DNA from 4 places in the Thalassotalea fonticola genome. Region 4 is predicted to be linked to each of the others. Evidence: predicted binding sites of a transcription regulator. Region 4 holds the regulator's gene; each other region holds the start of a gene.

What was found. The regulator MetJ, encoded in region 4, represses methionine synthesis genes. The targets are predictions, from matches to a motif close to TAGACGTCTAGACGTCTA.
Region 1: the regulator MetJ is predicted to act here: its motif matches at 2,933-2,950, upstream of serA (phosphoglycerate dehydrogenase).
Region 2: the regulator MetJ is predicted to act here: its motif matches at 1,493-1,510, upstream of metK (methionine adenosyltransferase).
Region 3: the regulator MetJ is predicted to act here: its motif matches at 2,201-2,218, upstream of RI844_RS18640 (homoserine O-succinyltransferase).

What each region holds. Positions count from the first base shown of each region.
Region 1 is NZ_CP136600.1:2,089,411-2,093,780, forward strand. It holds gene pepP (Xaa-Pro aminopeptidase) at 1-135, opposite strand, end outside; gene RI844_RS08545 (UPF0149 family protein) at 154-723, opposite strand; RNA gene ssrS (6S RNA) at 912-1,094, shown strand; gene RI844_RS08555 (5-formyltetrahydrofolate cyclo-ligase) at 1,198-1,836, shown strand; gene rpiA (ribose-5-phosphate isomerase RpiA) at 1,948-2,604, shown strand; gene serA (phosphoglycerate dehydrogenase) at 3,038-4,267, shown strand; gene RI844_RS08570 (GNAT family N-acetyltransferase) at 4,320-4,370, shown strand, end outside.
Region 2 is NZ_CP136600.1:2,103,278-2,107,647, reverse strand. It holds gene amaB (L-piperidine-6-carboxylate dehydrogenase) at 1-1,369, shown strand, start outside; gene metK (methionine adenosyltransferase) at 1,648-2,835, shown strand; gene rsmE (16S rRNA (uracil(1498)-N(3))-methyltransferase) at 3,095-3,826, shown strand; gene gshB (glutathione synthase) at 3,875-4,370, shown strand, end outside.
Region 3 is NZ_CP136600.1:4,513,480-4,517,849, forward strand. It holds gene mutS (DNA mismatch repair protein MutS) at 1-698, opposite strand, end outside; gene recA (recombinase RecA) at 1,093-2,124, shown strand; gene RI844_RS18640 (homoserine O-succinyltransferase) at 2,282-3,193, shown strand; gene metH (methionine synthase) at 3,245-4,370, shown strand, end outside.
Region 4 is NZ_CP136600.1:3,103,168-3,107,537, forward strand. It holds gene metL (bifunctional aspartate kinase/homoserine dehydrogenase II) at 1-368, opposite strand, end outside; gene metB (cystathionine gamma-synthase) at 368-1,534, opposite strand; gene metJ (met regulon transcriptional regulator MetJ) at 1,739-2,065, shown strand; gene RI844_RS12590 (TonB family protein) at 2,407-3,618, opposite strand; gene RI844_RS12595 (BlaI/MecI/CopY family transcriptional regulator) at 3,611-3,985, opposite strand; gene RI844_RS12600 (zinc-binding dehydrogenase) at 4,268-4,370, opposite strand, start outside.

The DNA of each region.
Region 1 (4,370 bases), 1.0 Mb from region 4:
TAAAAATTCAGTATCACGTGAACGAGTCACTTCTTTATTTGCAGGAATTAATGCCACAGAATTATCGGGCATTTGGGCAAGGAGTTTTTCGCGGCGAGCAACAAATTCGCTCACGTCAATTTTGGTATGTTTCATAATAAATGTTTAATTTGTCTAGTGTATGGTGTTTTCTGGGTTATTCGCTTCAGGTTTTGCACCTAATTCGGCAAAACATAACAAAGCAGAAATGCGAACATATTCTAAAATTTCATAGTAAGCATTTTCAGTTTCTTCATCTTCATCTAATTCACTTGAAAGATTGGCAATATCGCCAAAGTCTTTAATGATTTCGGCGACATCTTCAGAAAATTTAGATTTATCTTTTTGTTGTAAACCAAAGCCCAGGTTAAACCCTTGTACCCACAAGCTAAGCGCAGGTCCACGTTCCACCATAGCCTCGTCATCATCAGGCAATAACAATTGAAAGCTAAAATTGTCATCAAGAACTGCTTGCCAAATATCACCATACAACTGCTTCAACAAGTCTTTCAGGTTTTTACCCAAGCCTTCTCCATTATTGAAAAAGTCGCTAACCAGAGACAAGTAGCTGTCATCTTCAAACTCAAAACCGGAACTAATAATACCGGTTAATAAGCCATGAATTTCAGAGGCACTGCCTTGAAAATTTTCACCACCAAGGGCCGCTTGCACATTAGCAAAACTTAAAGATGTTTGTTCTGTCATTTATTTATATTCACTGTAAAAATTATCTTATAATCCTAACACTCAAAGCACAATTGGACCAGTTATATCCCCTGGGTAGAATATTTTATAAGCGTTATTTGGTTGTTATTTAACAAATATTTGATTAGGGATAAGATATTCAAAATTTTTCTACATTTCCTTAGTATATCTACGTTATAATAAAAGCATGTTCCCTGGGGTGTTCGGTTATTAACTATGTCCCTGAGCCGATAAGTTTTACCTAAGGGGGTTTATCGATTGCTATTGAGCAGGCCCAACTTGTTTGGGAAGCCTACGGTAATTGTGCGATCTCCGCCTTGAACACACGGTTGTTCGAGGACTAAAGTTGGTAACGGCATTTTGGGGAACTGTTAAATAATTAGGGTCAGATCTAAATTAAATTTAATTTAGATCTGACCCTAATTATTTTAGATTTAACTTGACTCTGACCCTAGTTATTTTTACCTTTTCGGTATGACCATCAATAATCAAAAATTAACTCAGCCTTGCGCTGCCCATAAAAAAACGCGAGCACAAATACGTGCCGACATTCGTGGTCTTCGCCAACAACTTACAAAACAGCAACAACAGCAAGCAAGTACAGCCATTGCTGATAGCTTGAGTCAACACCCGCAATTAATTGCCGCAAACACTGTCGCAGTATATCTTGCTAATGATGGTGAATTGGATTTAAGCAATTTTATTGACTGGTGTTGGCAACAAAACAAGCAAGTGTACTTGCCAGTGATCCACCCGTTTTGTAAGGGGCATTTGTTATTTTTGCATTATCAGCCAAATACCAAATTAATTGCTAATAAATATGGCATTGCTGAACCAAAATTAAATGTAAGTAAAGTGCTGCCACTTAATCAATTGGATGTTTTAATCTCGCCGCTGGTGGCATTTGACGACCAAGGAAATCGTATTGGCATGGGCGGCGGATTTTATGATCGCACCTTAGCTAATTGGCACAAACAAACTCAGCAGCTACTTATACAACCGACACAGATAAAGCCCTTCCCTATCGGCGTTGCCCATAACTGTCAAAAAATTATCCAGGTTCCAATTGAGCATTGGGATATCCCCCTACCAGAAATACTTACTCCTAAATAGATATTAAATAGCGGCTATTTACTAAATAAAACATTTAACCTCAACACAGACAAGGTTATAATCTGCGCAATTAATAGCACATCGAATATAAAACTCCGAACAGGACTGAACATGACCCAAGATGAAATGAAAAAAGCCGCTGCGATAAAAGCATTAGAATTTGTTGAGCAAGACAGCATAGTTGGTGTAGGTACAGGCTCTACGGTAAATCATTTTATCGATGCATTAGCAGAAATTAAACACACTATAGTTGGCGCAGTATCTAGCTCAGAGGCATCAACAGAACGATTAAAAAGCTACGGTATAGAAGTGTTTGATTTAAACTCAGTTGACGATTTATCTGTATATGTAGACGGCGCCGATGAAATAACCGAGCACATGCATATGATCAAAGGTGGCGGCGCAGCCCTTACTCGTGAAAAAATAGTTGCCGCCGTTGCGAAAAAGTTCGTGTGTATTTGTGATGAAAGCAAACAAGTTGCGGTATTAGGTAATTTCCCCTTACCGGTTGAAGTTATTCCAATGGCACGCAGCTATATAGCGCGTGAATTAGTAAAGCTTGGCGGCGATCCGGTTTATCGTGAAGGTGTAATTACCGACAATGGCAATGTGATTCTAGATGTATATAACATGCAAATTCTAAACCCGGTAGAAATGGAAACCAAAATTAATGCGTTGGTTGGCGTGGTAACCAATGGTTTATTTGCCAATCGCGGCGCAGATGTATTGGTACTTGGTACGCCAACTGGTAGTAAAGTAATTAGTTAACACTCCTAAATACTAAGCTTAGTTTCACAAAATTGCAGCCATTGTTGGCAACTCTAAGTTAACTTATTATCCTGAATCAAAGAACGGCAGCGTATACTGTCGTTTTTAGTTCACTTGTCATTAATAAAAAGGATTCAGAATCAACCTATCAAACCGAATAATATTCGGAACAATACCTAAGTACAGCATTAAAGTCTCCATAATTGACAATTTCCGTTTTAAATAAACCCTTGTAATAGCATTACTTTGCTATGTTATAAAATAGTTAGCAATGCACCAAAATAGTTCTTTCGAGTTTTAACTCTATATGTTACTTTAGAACCTCATTCAGATATCTAGCCGTCTAAAACAGTTAGATAATACCAAGCCAATTTGTTATTTAATATGCATCCTGAATAATATTCAGTGGCAGTACATAAAGAGTTAATCAGCTATGACCAAAAAATCTTTACACAAAGACAAAATTAAAATTCTTCTTCTTGAAGGTGTACATCAATCAGCTTTAGAAGTATTAAAGTCGAACGGTTATAGCAACATTGAATACGTGAAAAGCGCATTGGATGATGAAGAGCTCAAGCAAAAAATTGCTGATGTACATTTTGTTGGTATTCGCTCGCGCACTCAATTAACAGACGACGTAATCGCTTGTGCAAACAAACTAGCAGCTATCGGTTGTTTTTGTATTGGTACTAATCAAGTAAATATTGAAGCGGCGCAAGTTCGCGGCATTCCGGTTTTTAATGCACCATTTTCAAATACTCGTTCAGTTGCCGAATTAGTCTTAGGTGAAACGTTATTATTACTGCGTGGTATTCCTGAAAAGAGTGCGCTTGCGCACAGAGGTGTATGGCAAAAATCAGCAGTAGGCTCTGTTGAAGCTCGAGGTAAAACGCTAGGTATTATTGGTTACGGCCACATTGGTACACAGTTAGGCATTTTAGCCGAGCATGTTGGTATGCGCGTTAAGTTTTACGACATTGAAACCAAACTACCACTTGGCAATGCCAGTCAAGTAGATAGCATGACCGAACTATTAAACATTGCCGATGTAATTACCTTGCATGTTCCTGAAACCGCTTCTACGCAAAACATGATGGGCGTAGCAGAATTTGATGCAATGAAACAAGGCGCAATATTTATTAATGCCGCGCGTGGTACTGTGGTTGATATTGATGCGTTAGCCGAAGCAATGGAAACCAAGAAGCTTGGCGGCGCAGCAATTGATGTATTTCCGGTTGAACCGGGTTCAAACGATGAAGAATTTGTTTCACCACTGCGTGCGTTTGACAATGTTATTTTAACGCCGCACATTGGTGGCAGCACCAAAGAAGCGCAAGAAAACATTGGCCGTGAAGTTTCTGGTAAAATTGTTAAGTACTCTGATAATGGCTCAACGTTATCAGCGGTTAACTTCCCGGAAGTATCATTGCCAGCGCATACTGATCGCTCGCGCTTATTCCATATACATCACAACCAACCCGGTGTATTAACACAAATCAACAAAGCATTTGCTGAGCGTGACATCAACATTACCGCACAGTACTTACAAACCGATGATAAAATTGGTTATGTTGTTATTGATGTTGAATCACATCACAGTGAAGCTGCATTAAAAGAATTAAAAGCCATTGATGGCACAATTCGAGCTCGCCTTATTCACTAGTTGATTTATTGCTTAGTCTCAATTAATTTAGGTAATACTAATTGAGACTTTAATGAATAGCATGCCAGCACAAACTAAAACCGACTGTCGCATTAATGCCACA
Region 2 (4,370 bases), 1.0 Mb from region 4:
AGTAGTAAAAGCGGCTGAGTCAGCATTCAAAATTTGGCGTAAAGTACCGGCGCCATTGCGCGGCGAAATCGTTCGTCAAATAGGTAATAAACTGCGCGACTTCAAACAACCTTTAGGTGAATTAGTTGCTTATGAAATGGGCAAGTCTTTGCAAGAAGGGTTAGGTGAAGTACAGGAAATGATCGATATTTGTGATTTTGCTGTTGGTTTATCGCGCCAATTAAATGGTTCCACTTTGCATTCAGAGCGACCAAAGCACCGCATGTACGATCAATATCATCCACTCGGTATTGTTGGCGTAATTTCCGCGTTTAACTTTCCGGTAGCTGTTTGGTCGTGGAATGCAATGATCGCGGCGATTTGTGGCAATGTTACTATTTGGAAACCATCGGAAAAAACTCCGCTAACTGCAATCGCTTGTCAAAATATCATTAAAGACGTTCTCGTCGAAAACGATGTGCCAGAAGGTGTATTTTCACTGGTTATTGGTGAAGGGAACGTAATAGGTGAGGGCATGCTACATGATAAAAGATTACCATTAATGTCAGTAACCGGCTCTACTCGTGTTGGTCGCCATGCGGGCACTGTTGTCGCCTCTCGTTTTGGTAAATCAATTTTAGAGCTTGGCGGTAATAATGCCATTATTGTCAGCCAAGATGCTGATTTGAATATTGCTATTCCTGGCATTGTTTTCGGTGCGGTAGGCACTGCCGGTCAGCGTTGTACCACGACTCGTCGAGTGATTATTCATGAATCGCTATATGAGCAAGTAAAAGATATTTTAGTAAAAGCCTATCAAGGTTTGCGTATTGGTTCGCCATTAAATGAAAATAATCATGTCGGGCCACTCATTGATACTCAAGCAGTTAGCATGTTTAGCCAGGCTATTGAAAAGGTACAAGCCGAAGGCGGTAATTTACTTTGTGGTGGTGAGGTATTAACTGGGCCAGGTTATGAGTCAGGTTGTTATGTTAAGCCTGCTGTTGTTGAAGCAGAAAACAGTTTTCATATGGTACAAGAAGAAACGTTTGCACCAATTGTGTATTTGATCAAATACTCAGGCAATTTAGATAACGCCATCGCCATTCAAAATGATGTGGTACAGGGCTTATCTTCAGCAATATTTACCAATAATTTACGTGAAGCTGAAAACTTCCTGTCTCACTGGGGCTCAGATTGTGGTATTGCCAATGTTAATATAGGTACTTCCGGTGCTGAAATTGGCGGCGCATTTGGCGGTGAAAAAGAAACTGGTGGTGGCCGTGAGTCTGGCTCAGATGCATGGAAAGCTTACATGCGTCGTCAAACTAATACCATCAACTACTCGAGTGAACTGCCATTAGCGCAAGGTATAAAGTTTGATATCTAATTAGCGCTCTTTTATAAATGCGAACCACTCATTCTTAGTTAGTGGTTCGCTCTTTGCTCTTCGTTTCTAGTTTCTAGTTTCTAGTTTCTAAATTCTAGTCTTTTCTTTTACTTTATCTTCGTTTAGCCGTCTAGACGTAAAAAGGTAGATTTATTTATAAAAGCAATGTAGAATTCGCCTCATTGTAAAAAATAGATTTTATTTGATCCATTTCGCTTTTCGCTAATTGAATTTTTAGCATAATCTATTTACGTGAAATTTAAAGATTAAGAGACATTATGACTAAACATTACTTCACTTCAGAGTCAGTATCTGAAGGTCACCCAGATAAAATTGCCGATCAAATTTCTGATGCAGTTCTTGATGCTATTATTGCTAAAGATAAGCATGCTCGTGTGGCGTGTGAAACTATGGTTAAAACCGGTGTTGCTATTATCTCTGGTGAAGTAACTACAGAAGCCTGGGTTGATCTGGAAACCATTACTCGTAAAGTTATTTCTGACATTGGTTATACCTCGTCAGAAGTGGGTTTTGATGGTGAAACTTGTGGCATTATGAACTTAATTGGTCAGCAATCACCTGAAATTGCCCAAGGCGTCGATCGCAGTAAACCTGAAGAGCAAGGTGCTGGCGATCAAGGTTTAATGTTTGGTTACGCAACGAATGAAACACCATCGTTGATGCCTGCACCATTATATTACTCGCACCGCTTAGTTGAGCGTCAAGCAGAAATGCGTAAATCAGGCGTATTGCCTTGGTTACGTCCAGATGCTAAATCGCAAGTTACTTTTATTTATGAAGATAACAAGCCGGTAGCAATTGATGCAGTAGTATTATCTACCCAACATAACCCTGATATTACTCAAGATGATTTACATGCTGCGGTAATGGAAAACATTATCAAGCATACTTTGCCTGAAGAATTACTGACTAAAGATACTAAGTATTTCATCAACCCAACCGGTCGCTTTGTAATTGGTGGCCCGGTAGGTGATTGTGGTTTAACTGGCCGTAAAATTATTGTTGATACTTATGGCGGCATGGCTCGCCATGGTGGCGGTGCTTTCTCTGGTAAAGATCCATCAAAAGTTGATCGCAGTGCGGCATACGCGGGTCGTTATGTTGCTAAGAATATAGTGGCTGCTGGTTTAGCTGACCGTTGTGAAATTCAGGTATCTTATGCTATTGGTGTGGCTGAGCCTACGTCAATTTCTATTGAAACGTTCGGTACCGGTAAAATTGATGAAGATTCGCTAATTAAGTTGGTTCGTGAAAACTTTGATTTACGTCCTTACGGCATTACTAAAATGCTCGATTTATTACATCCTATGTATCAACAAACTGCTGCATATGGCCACTTCGGTCGTGACCCATTTGAAATGACTGTCGGTGATGATACCTTTACTGCATTTAGCTGGGAAAAAACCGACAAAGCCGCTCACTTAAGAGCAGCTGCCGGTTTATAAATAAACTGCACTGACTGTTTTAATATTAATGCCAGGCTTGTCCTGGCATTTTTGTTTATAGTACTTTGAAACGAGAAACGAAGAGCGAGCAGGCCTTCTGGTTGGCGTGAATTTTAATTCATGGATGATTTTATAATTGCCACTGATGGTATATATTTTGTATTCTCGCATAATAGATTTAATTTTCCCCTCCTATTGTTTATTCAACCCTTAGCCCTTATCTTTAAGGTAATAATTTATACGAGTAATATTCGCTGATATGAGTAACCCTAGAATTTATCAACCTACCGACTTTAACACTGACAGTACAGTTGCCTTATCAGATGATGCCTTTGGTCATGTTGTGCGCGTACTTAGGTTAAAAGTTGGCGATGAAGTGACGTTTTTTAATGGCGATGGTCATGACTACCAAGCTGTGCTTAATGAGGTAAGTAAAAAGCAAGCGACAGCAAACATTAGCAAGCGCACTGCTCGTAATAATGAGTCACCATTGAATATTCACTTAGGTCAGGGGATATCCCGCGGTGACCGGATGGATTTCACGTTACAAAAATCAGTTGAGCTTGGCGTTAACACCATCACACCATTATTTACTGAACGCTGCGGCGTAAAATTAAATGCTGAACGCTTAGAAAAAAAACGTCAGCAATGGCAAAAAATAGTCATTAGTGCTTGCGAACAAAGTGGCAGAGCGATGGTGCCAGAAGTACGTGCGCCAGCATCATTAAGCGAATGGTTAGCGCAAGAAACATCGGCGTTAAAAATAAATTTACACCCAAGAGCGCCGCATTCAATTATGGGGTTGCCAATGAGCGCAGAGCGAGTACGACTATTAATTGGTCCAGAAGGCGGATTAACCAATGAAGAAATCGAACAAGCCAGTAATGCCAACTATACTGAAGTACTACTAGGACCTAGAGTACTGAGAACTGAAACGGCGGCACTTACGGCAATCACTGCATTACAATGTAAATTTGGTGATTTAAGCTAGCTCAAGCAATTTATATTAAATAATTAACAAGGTTAGGAAAACAAAAAAATGACAATCAAACTTGGCATAGTAATGGATCCAATTTCTACGGTTAAAGTAGCAAAAGATTCGAGTATGGCTATGATGCTTGAAGCGCAAAAACGTGGTTATGAAATTTACTACATGGAAATGCAAGACTTGTATTTAGACCAAGGCGTTTGTCGTGCCAATGCCGCCAGAGTAACTGTGTTTGATGATGCTCAAAAGTGGTATGAACTTGAGGCTGCACAAGATATTGAGGTAGCTAGCCTTGATGCCGTATTAATGCGCAAAGATCCGCCATTTGATACCGAATACATCTACGTCACTTATATGCTTGAGCGCGCCGAAGAACAAGGCACATTAATGGTAAACAAACCGCAAAGCTTGCGCGACTGTAATGAAAAACTGTTTACTGCCTGGTTTGCCGATTTAACGCCAAGAACACTGGTCACTCGTTCTTCAGCAAAAATTCGTGAATTTCATCAACAACACAGCGATGTGATCATCAAGCCGCTCGATGGCA
Region 3 (4,370 bases), 1.4 Mb from region 4:
TAATGATATTCATCAACGCCAAAGCCAACCAACTCTTTTGTGCCAAATTGCTTATTTAAGATTTTGATCGCAGTATCTAAATCATACTCCCAGTCAGGACGACGTCTTTTGCCTTTTATTTGCTCAATCAAGTCTGTATGTTCAAATGATTCTGGATATAGTAACTCTGCAGGTGTTAAGCGTTGCAATTCAGCTTGTAATTGCTCTTCATTGTTTGGCTGGCAAAGGACGAAGCGACCGCTGCTCATATCAAGGTAAGCAATGCCAAATTTTTCTTTATGAGCAAAAATAGAGACAAGTAAGTTGTCTTGCTTATCTTCTAATAATGCTTCATCTGAAATGGTTCCGGGTGTAACAATGCGTACAACTTTTCGTTCAACCGGTCCTTTACTGGTGGCTGGATCGCCAATTTGTTCACAAATGGCTACGGATTCACCCATTTGAACCAGTCGAGCTAAATAATTTTCAACTGCATGATAAGGAACACCGGCCATAGGTATTGCGTTGCCACCAGTTTTTCCTCTGGCAGTTAGAGATATGTCCAGTAGATCAGAGGCTTTTTTAGCATCATCAAAAAACAACTCGTAAAAGTCGCCCATTCGATAAAACACTAGAATATGTTTGAATTCTGATTTTATTTTTAAATATTGGCGCATCATAGGGGTGTGATTAGATTGCGCAAAAAGATCGTCTGTCATTTATTAGCTTTTGTATTTATTAAAGTTATTTTGAGTTCGGCAAATTAATTGGAAAATAGATAAAATAGGCCGTGATTCATAGCGTATATGGATGGTAAAATATTATTACTCGAAGCGCAAAGCAAGATATCATTAATTAACAATATAATTATCACTAAACTACTGTATAAAAAATCTAAATTTTAATTTTTATTACTGTATATAAAACCACGCTTGTGTGTGTTTATATTTTTTATTAAAAATAAATAGATTATTAATTTCTTATTTATCAGGTTGTTAAGTGTTTTTGTTGTTGATTTTAAGAAAAAATAAAATTTAGTAGTTGATACTGTATTATTATACAGTATACTGAGTGCATAACTACTGGATAAATAGAAAAATATTGGAGATTTTAATGGACGCAAATAAAGAAAAGGCATTATCAGCAGCCCTAGGTCAAATTGAACGTCAATTCGGTAAAGGTTCAATCATGAAGCTAGGTGATAACCAAAGCATGAACGTAGAAACAATTTCTACCGGCTCGCTTGCTTTAGATGTTGCCCTTGGTGCTGGCGGTTTACCAATGGGTCGTGTTGTTGAAATCTATGGTCCAGAATCTAGTGGTAAAACGACACTTACTTTAGAAGTAATTGCTGAAGCACAGCGCAATGGTAAAGTATGTGCGTTCGTTGATGCTGAACATGCTCTTGATCCAATCTATGCAGAAAAACTTGGTGTGGATATTAATGAATTGTTAGTGTCGCAGCCAGACACTGGTGAACAAGCATTAGAAATTGTTGATATGTTAAGTCGCTCAGGTGCGGTAGATGTTATCGTAGTCGATTCGGTTGCAGCACTTACGCCAAAAGCTGAAATTGAAGGTGATATGGGTGATAGTCACATGGGCTTGCAAGCTCGCATGTTGTCACAAGCAATGCGTAAATTGACTGGTAACCTAAAGCAATCAAACACCATGCTTATCTTTATTAACCAAATTCGTATGAAAATTGGTGTAATGTTTGGTAACCCTGAAACAACAACCGGTGGTAATGCGTTGAAGTTCTATGCTTCTGTTCGTCTAGATATCCGTCGTATTGGTGCTGTGAAAGAAGGTGATGAGATTACCGGTAACGAAACCCGTGTTAAAGTGGTTAAAAACAAAATTGCACCGCCATTTAAACAAGCTGAATTCCAAATTTTATACGGTTTAGGTATCAATAGTTTAGGTGAGCTTATCGACTTGGGTGTTAAGCATAAAATGGTTGATAAAGCTGGTGCATGGTACAGCTGCATGGGCGAAAGAATTGGTCAAGGTAAAGCAAATGCAACTAAGTACCTTGCAGAAAACACAGCAATGGCGAAAGAGTTAGAAGCTAAGTTACGTGGCTTGTTACTCACTACTGTTAAAGATTCAGAAGATGAAGAAGTTGTTGCTGAAGTAGAATAATATTCAATACACTATTATTTAATAAACCGCTCACTGAGCGGTTTTTTTATGTCTAAAGGTAAATAATAAGTTTATTTAGACGTCTATACGTTTAGATGTTGACATTTCTATATGGTTGGGTAGTATTAAGTTTTTACTCTTTCATAGGTCTGTATTAATGCCGATTAAAATCCCTGATCAACTTCCTGCCTTGGCTGTACTCGCAAATGAGAACATCTTTGTCATGTCTGAAAATAGGGCTGTTAATCAAGATATTCGACCAATGCAAGTAGCAATATTGAATTTAATGCCTAATAAAATTGAAGCAGAAATTCAAATATTACGCATGCTTTCCAATACACCATTGCAAATCAATATTGAATTTGTACGTTTAAATTTAAATGAGTCTAAAAATACGCCTAAGGCACACTTAGATGAGTTTTATTGTTTATTCGATGATATTAAGCATAAACACTATGACGGCTTGATTGTTACTGGTGCTCCTTTAGGCCAGCTTAATTATGAAGATGTTTCTTACTGGGACAAAATTGTAGAAGTGTTTGAATGGTCACAAACAAATGTAACATCAACGATGTATTCATGCTGGGCTGCGCATGCTGCGCTATACTACCGTTATGGCTTAAACCGAAAATTACGGGATAAAAAGCTTTCAGGTGTGTATCTTCATAAAACATTAGATTCAATGGAACCATTAACACGTGGCTATGAAGAAGAATTTTCAGTACCGCATTCACGCTATGGTGAAATTGATAAAACAATTTATCAAAGCGTCGATGAACTAAATATTTTAGCTGAATCTAAGCAAGCAGGAGTTTACTTGGTTGCTACAAAGGATAAGAAACATGTCTTTGTAACCGGACATCCTGAATATGATGCTTGTACCTTAAGTGATGAATATCAACGCGATATAAACGTCGGAGTTGATACCTTCATACCCGAAAATTATTTTAAATTTGATGATGTAAATAGCATCCCAAAAAACAAGTGGCGTAGCCATGGCTGCTTATTGTTTAGCAATTGGCTAAATTATTATGTTTATCAAATTACTCCTTACAACCTTGAAAATTAGCTCTGTTAAAATTAGTACAAGCAGCAATTATTTAATTCAGAACCAGGAACTATTACGGTGAAATCTCCAACCACTATTTTATTAGAGCAACAACTGCAAGACCGAATTTTAGTACTTGATGGTGCTATGGGTACTATGATCCAAGATCATAAATTTGAAGAGCAAGATTATCGAGGTACCAGGTTCGCAGATTGGCATTGTGATGTGAAAGGTAACAATGATTTACTTTCAATCACCCAAAGTGAAGTTATAAAAGATATCCACCGTCAGTACTTAGTAGCGGGTGCTGATATTATTGAAACTAATACATTTAACTCTACTACCATTGCCATGGCTGATTACGATATGGAAGATATCAGTCGTGAGATAAACTTAGTTTCAGCACAAATTGCTCGCCAAGTTGCAGATGAAATAAGTTTAACAACCCCGGATAAACCAAGGTTTGTTGCAGGTGTGTTAGGGCCAACTAACCGTACATGTTCTATTTCACCTGATGTAAATAATCCGGCATTTCGAAATGTAAGTTTTGATGAGCTAAAAGACGCATATATTGAATCTATTCTTGCCTTAATAGAAGGCGGAGTAGATATTATAATGCTCGAAACTATCTTCGATACGTTAAACGCAAAAGCTGCTGTTTTTGCTGTGGAACAAGTGTTCGCCGATCTAGGCTATCGCTTACCCCTAATGATCTCTGGCACAATCACAGATGCTTCGGGTAGAACCCTATCAGGGCAAACTACTGAAGCATTTTATAACTCATTGCGTCATGCTGACCCTATTTCATTCGGCTTAAACTGTGCGCTTGGTCCGGTTGAGCTTAGGCAGTATGTAGAAGAGTTAAGCAATATCTCCGACTTCGCCGTTTCAGCCCACCCAAATGCGGGTTTGCCAAATGCCTTTGGTGAATATGACTTTACTGTTGAAGATATGAATGAGCATATTATTGAATGGGCTCAAGCTGGCTTCTTAAATATAGTCGGCGGTTGTTGTGGTACCACACCTGCACATATAAAAGGTATTGCCGATTCAGTTGCAAGTATTAACCCTCGTAAAATCGAAGCTAAAAAAATAGCGTGTCGGTTATCAGGGTTAGAAGCGCTAAATCTTGATGAAAACAGTTTATTTGTTAACGTTGGTGAGCGTACCAATGTGACAGGTTCAGCCATATTTAAAC
Region 4 (4,370 bases):
TCAACATCAATAAAAGTAATATCTTTATCTAACTGTTGGAGTAACTGCGCAGCTTGAGAACTATCAAGCAACTCATTGATTAACGCAGCTTGGTCATTTTTTAGCTGTTCAAGTTGGACAGTAAATTGATCTTTATCATCAACACACTCAAGCAATGAAAACAATTGATCCGTGGTTTTACCATTGGCAGAAACGACAATAAAGTCATTCAATTTAGCATTGTTTTTAATGATCTCAACGACTCGATTAATGCATTGGGCATTCGCTAAACTGCTGCCACCAAACTTATGCACATTCGTTGTGACTTCAACTTGTTTTAAAGGGTTTAATGAAGCGCTATATTCAATATTTTGTACTTGCTGTTGCATTATTTACTCACCGCTTGTGATGCATTTAATGCATTATTTAAATCTTCAATAATATCGCTGATATCTTCAAGACCAACCGATACCCTAATAAGCGTTTGGTTAATACCGGCAGCCTTTTGCGCATCAAGATCCATCCCTGCATGGGTCATAGTTGATGGATGAGAAATCAAGCTTTCAACACCACCTAGTGATTGTGCCAAAGTAAATAGCTTAACATTGGCAAATAATGCTTTAACTTGTGCTTCGCCGCCATTAAGTTCAAATGAAAACATGCTACCAAAGCCAGTTTGCTGTGCTTTGGCAATGTCATGCCCAGGATGATCAACTAGACCAGGATAATGAATAGTGCTAATAGCTGGGTGGCTTTGTAAAAATTGTACTAACTGCTTGGTATTTTCATCATGTTGCTTTAAACGAATAGGCAATGTTTTAATACCGCGTAAGGTTAAATAACTATCAAATGGCGAACCGGTAATGCCAATACAATTTGCCCACCAAGTTAAGGTTTCGCCCAGCTCTGCATCTTTAGTAACCACCGCGCCACCAACTACATCTGAGTGGCCATTAATAAACTTAGTGGTTGAATGAATAACAATATCAGCACCTAAATCTAACGGACGCTGTAATAATGGTGATAAAAAGGTATTGTCTACAGCAACCAAGGCGCCAACGTCTTTCGCTTGCTGACAAATTTTAGCAATATCAACCAGGCGTAATAATGGGTTACTAGGGGTTTCTAATAAGACTAATTTAGGCTTTTTCGCTAATGCATCACTAAGTTGCTGTTCATTAGTTTGATCAACTACCTGTAATTTAAATACTCCGCGAGCAGCTAAATGGGTAAATAAACGATAGCTGCCACCATAACAGTCATGTGGAATAAGTAAGGTGTCTTCGTTAGTTAGCAATTGGCAAACTAAGTGAATCGCAGACATGCCCGTACCAGTGATCACGCCAGTGCTACCACCTTCCAGGTCAGCAATAACCTCTGCTAAAGTTGTTCGCGTTGGGTTACCGCTTCTTGAATAATCATACTGACGCTTTTCATTAAAGCCTTTCAAACTGTAAGTGCTCGATAAATGCATAGCAGGTACAACAGCACCATGATGTTCATCACTATTTATGCCAGCTTGTACAGCTATGGTGTTCAATTTATCGTGTTTCATATTAAGCTCTTTGTCAGTTTTTTTGATTCAAATTTAAAATTAGATGTTTAGACGTCTATAAATCTAAACGTATTCGTCTTCGAGGTCAAGAAGTTTTAGCCATCTAAACATCTTTGCTTTTAGATGTTGACTAGAATTATATAACTAGTACAATTTAGTTATAACAAGAAAGAACTAGAAAACTTATTGAATTGGGGAAGATCGATGGCTGAATGGAATGGGGAATACATCAATCCTTATGCACAACACGGTAAAAAAAGTGAGCAAGTAAAAAAGATCACAGTATCTATACCGTTAAGAGTATTAAAAGTTCTTACCGACGAAAGAACTCGCCGACAAGTACAAAATTTACGTCATGCGACCAATAGTGAATTACTTTGTGAAGCATTTTTACATGCATTTACCGGTCAGCCGTTACCAGACGATACAGATTTAGCCAAGGGTAACGAACAAGTGTTACCGGAAAGTGTTCGTAAAATATTAGAAGAGCAAGGTGTTACTGATTTTTCTGAGTATGAAGAGCAAGAATAAGTAATTCCTTTCACATAAAAACAGCACCTAGTATGGTGCTGTTTTTGTTTAAAAGCTTAGTAAAATAATGATCAATATTATACCAATCTGCATAAAGAATGACTCACTCAGCGATTGTTAAAAGAGTTTTAGGCAAGGCTTTCATTTTGTACTGTGGTTATTCCACTGAAAAAATGTTTAACGCAGCATAAAACTCTTTTAACATCGCCCTTTGGGTGCTTATCAAACCCACGATAACGGCCCTAAATTTAAAGAAGATAGAATAATATCTACTTCAAATTTTGGTTGCTCTCGAGCGTTTGAAAAGCACTGAGTTGACCATATCTTTATGCAGAATGGTATTATTGAGTCACTTTAATCCGTTCAACTAAACTTGCAGACTTTTCATCTTCTTTAGTAACGAAATCTAACTGTACCAGCTGATTTTTTAAGCCATGACTCGACGCTTGGTATTGCCATTGTCTTAAAGCTATTTTAGCTGACTTATCGAATATTTTTTCAGGTTGGGCACTAATCACAATTACGTGTTCGACCTTACCGGCAGCAGATACATCAAATTGTAATACTACTGAACCATTCAAATTTTCTGCAACTGCTTGCTCTGGGTATATTGGTTCAACTCGCATCAGCGGTGAAATAACGTCCTCTGAACTTTTTGCTTTTGACTTATGATCGGCATCAGCAATAGCCATACTACTCAATAAACTGGCAATTACCGCTAACATAGTCACTTTGATGAAAGGCTTGTTCTGTTGTTTTTGTTTAATAAAATTTAATCTTTTTAACATAGTTTGCTTCTCTGTGTAGTGGGTGTAGGCATAAAGCTGATTACTGGTATTTTCTATACTCAGCAACATCGCTTTACTGTATTGAATTTTCTCTTCAGTATTTTTGTTGCTTAAAACGTTTTCATCACAAGAAATTTCTTGCAACCTTCTATAACTTTTATAACCAAGCCACATGAGTGGGTTAAACCAAAACAAACTCAGTAGCATTAATGCAATAAAATTACAGCGCGTATCTTGGCGGTTAAAATGTACTACCTCATGCTCGACAACCATAGCTAATTGCTTGACACTGTACATTTTTTGATAATTTTCAGGCAATATGAGTTTAGGAAAGAACAGCCCCACCAACAATGGGCTGGCGACCTTGCGACTAACATAAGGTTGTAATGAATTCGGTAATTTAAGGTCTTGTGAGCTATTGTTGATACGACTTGAAAGTTCTGAAGTTCGTAATTGTAGGTGCGATAAAATGCTAATCACAATAACTATAATGGCACCAGACGCCCAAATGGCGAGCCAATTAATATTAATACCTATATCAACATTATTACTATTAATTGCGACTAAATAACGGCTAATTTGCGGTGCTAGTTCAGCCTTAAGTATGTCTGGCATATTTGCCAAAAGTAATGCGACAGGAATAGCCGCAAATAGACTATAACAAAACTTAGCGCCAAGTGCGGGCAGTAGCTTTGCTTCAGCAAAAATTAACAATATTAGCAATAAAGATAAAACCAGTTGTTGCTCAATAAGCCAATCAATCATTATCTTTCTCCCATTGAGCGATGACCTTCTTGAGTTCATCGATATCATCTTTTGATAGCTTTTCAGTTTTAGCAAAACCAGCAACTAAAGGAGCAATTCGTCCGCCAAAAAAGCGCTCTACCAAACTTTTCCCTTCTTTGTAGGTATAAGATTCGCGCTCAAGAAGCGGTGAATATAGATAATGTCGTTGTTGCTTTTCAAAACTGATGGCCGCTTTTTTTACCATACGATTCAATAACGTCTTTACGGTTTTGTCGTGCCAGGTTTTTTCTTCATTTAATTTACTGATTATGTCGCTTGCACTAGCCGGGTAATTTGCCCAAAGAGCTTCCAACACTTCAAATTCTGCTTTGCTAATTTCTATCATAAACCTACCGATTACACTTGTAATTTCAATTAAGGATTACACATGTAATTGATAAACGCAAATGTTTTTTATTTTATGGTTTTGATAGCAAATAAAGAATTGAGCGCATTTGACCGTGTAAAGTATCTTCAACATAGGATATCTTTACCTATGTTGAAGATACTTTAAACATTGAGGGACTTCATTATCCCTAACGGTAATGAAGTCATTATTAAGAAGGTGATAAAAAGCGGATCTAGCCTATAACAACTACCAGCTTTTTGATCAAAACAGATCTGTGGATTAAGCGTGTGGGGTTAAAATCACTTTGCCGTCGCTCTTATGCACAGCATAATGTTCAAGAGCTTTAGGAAAATCAGCAAAACTAAACTGGCCATATATGTCC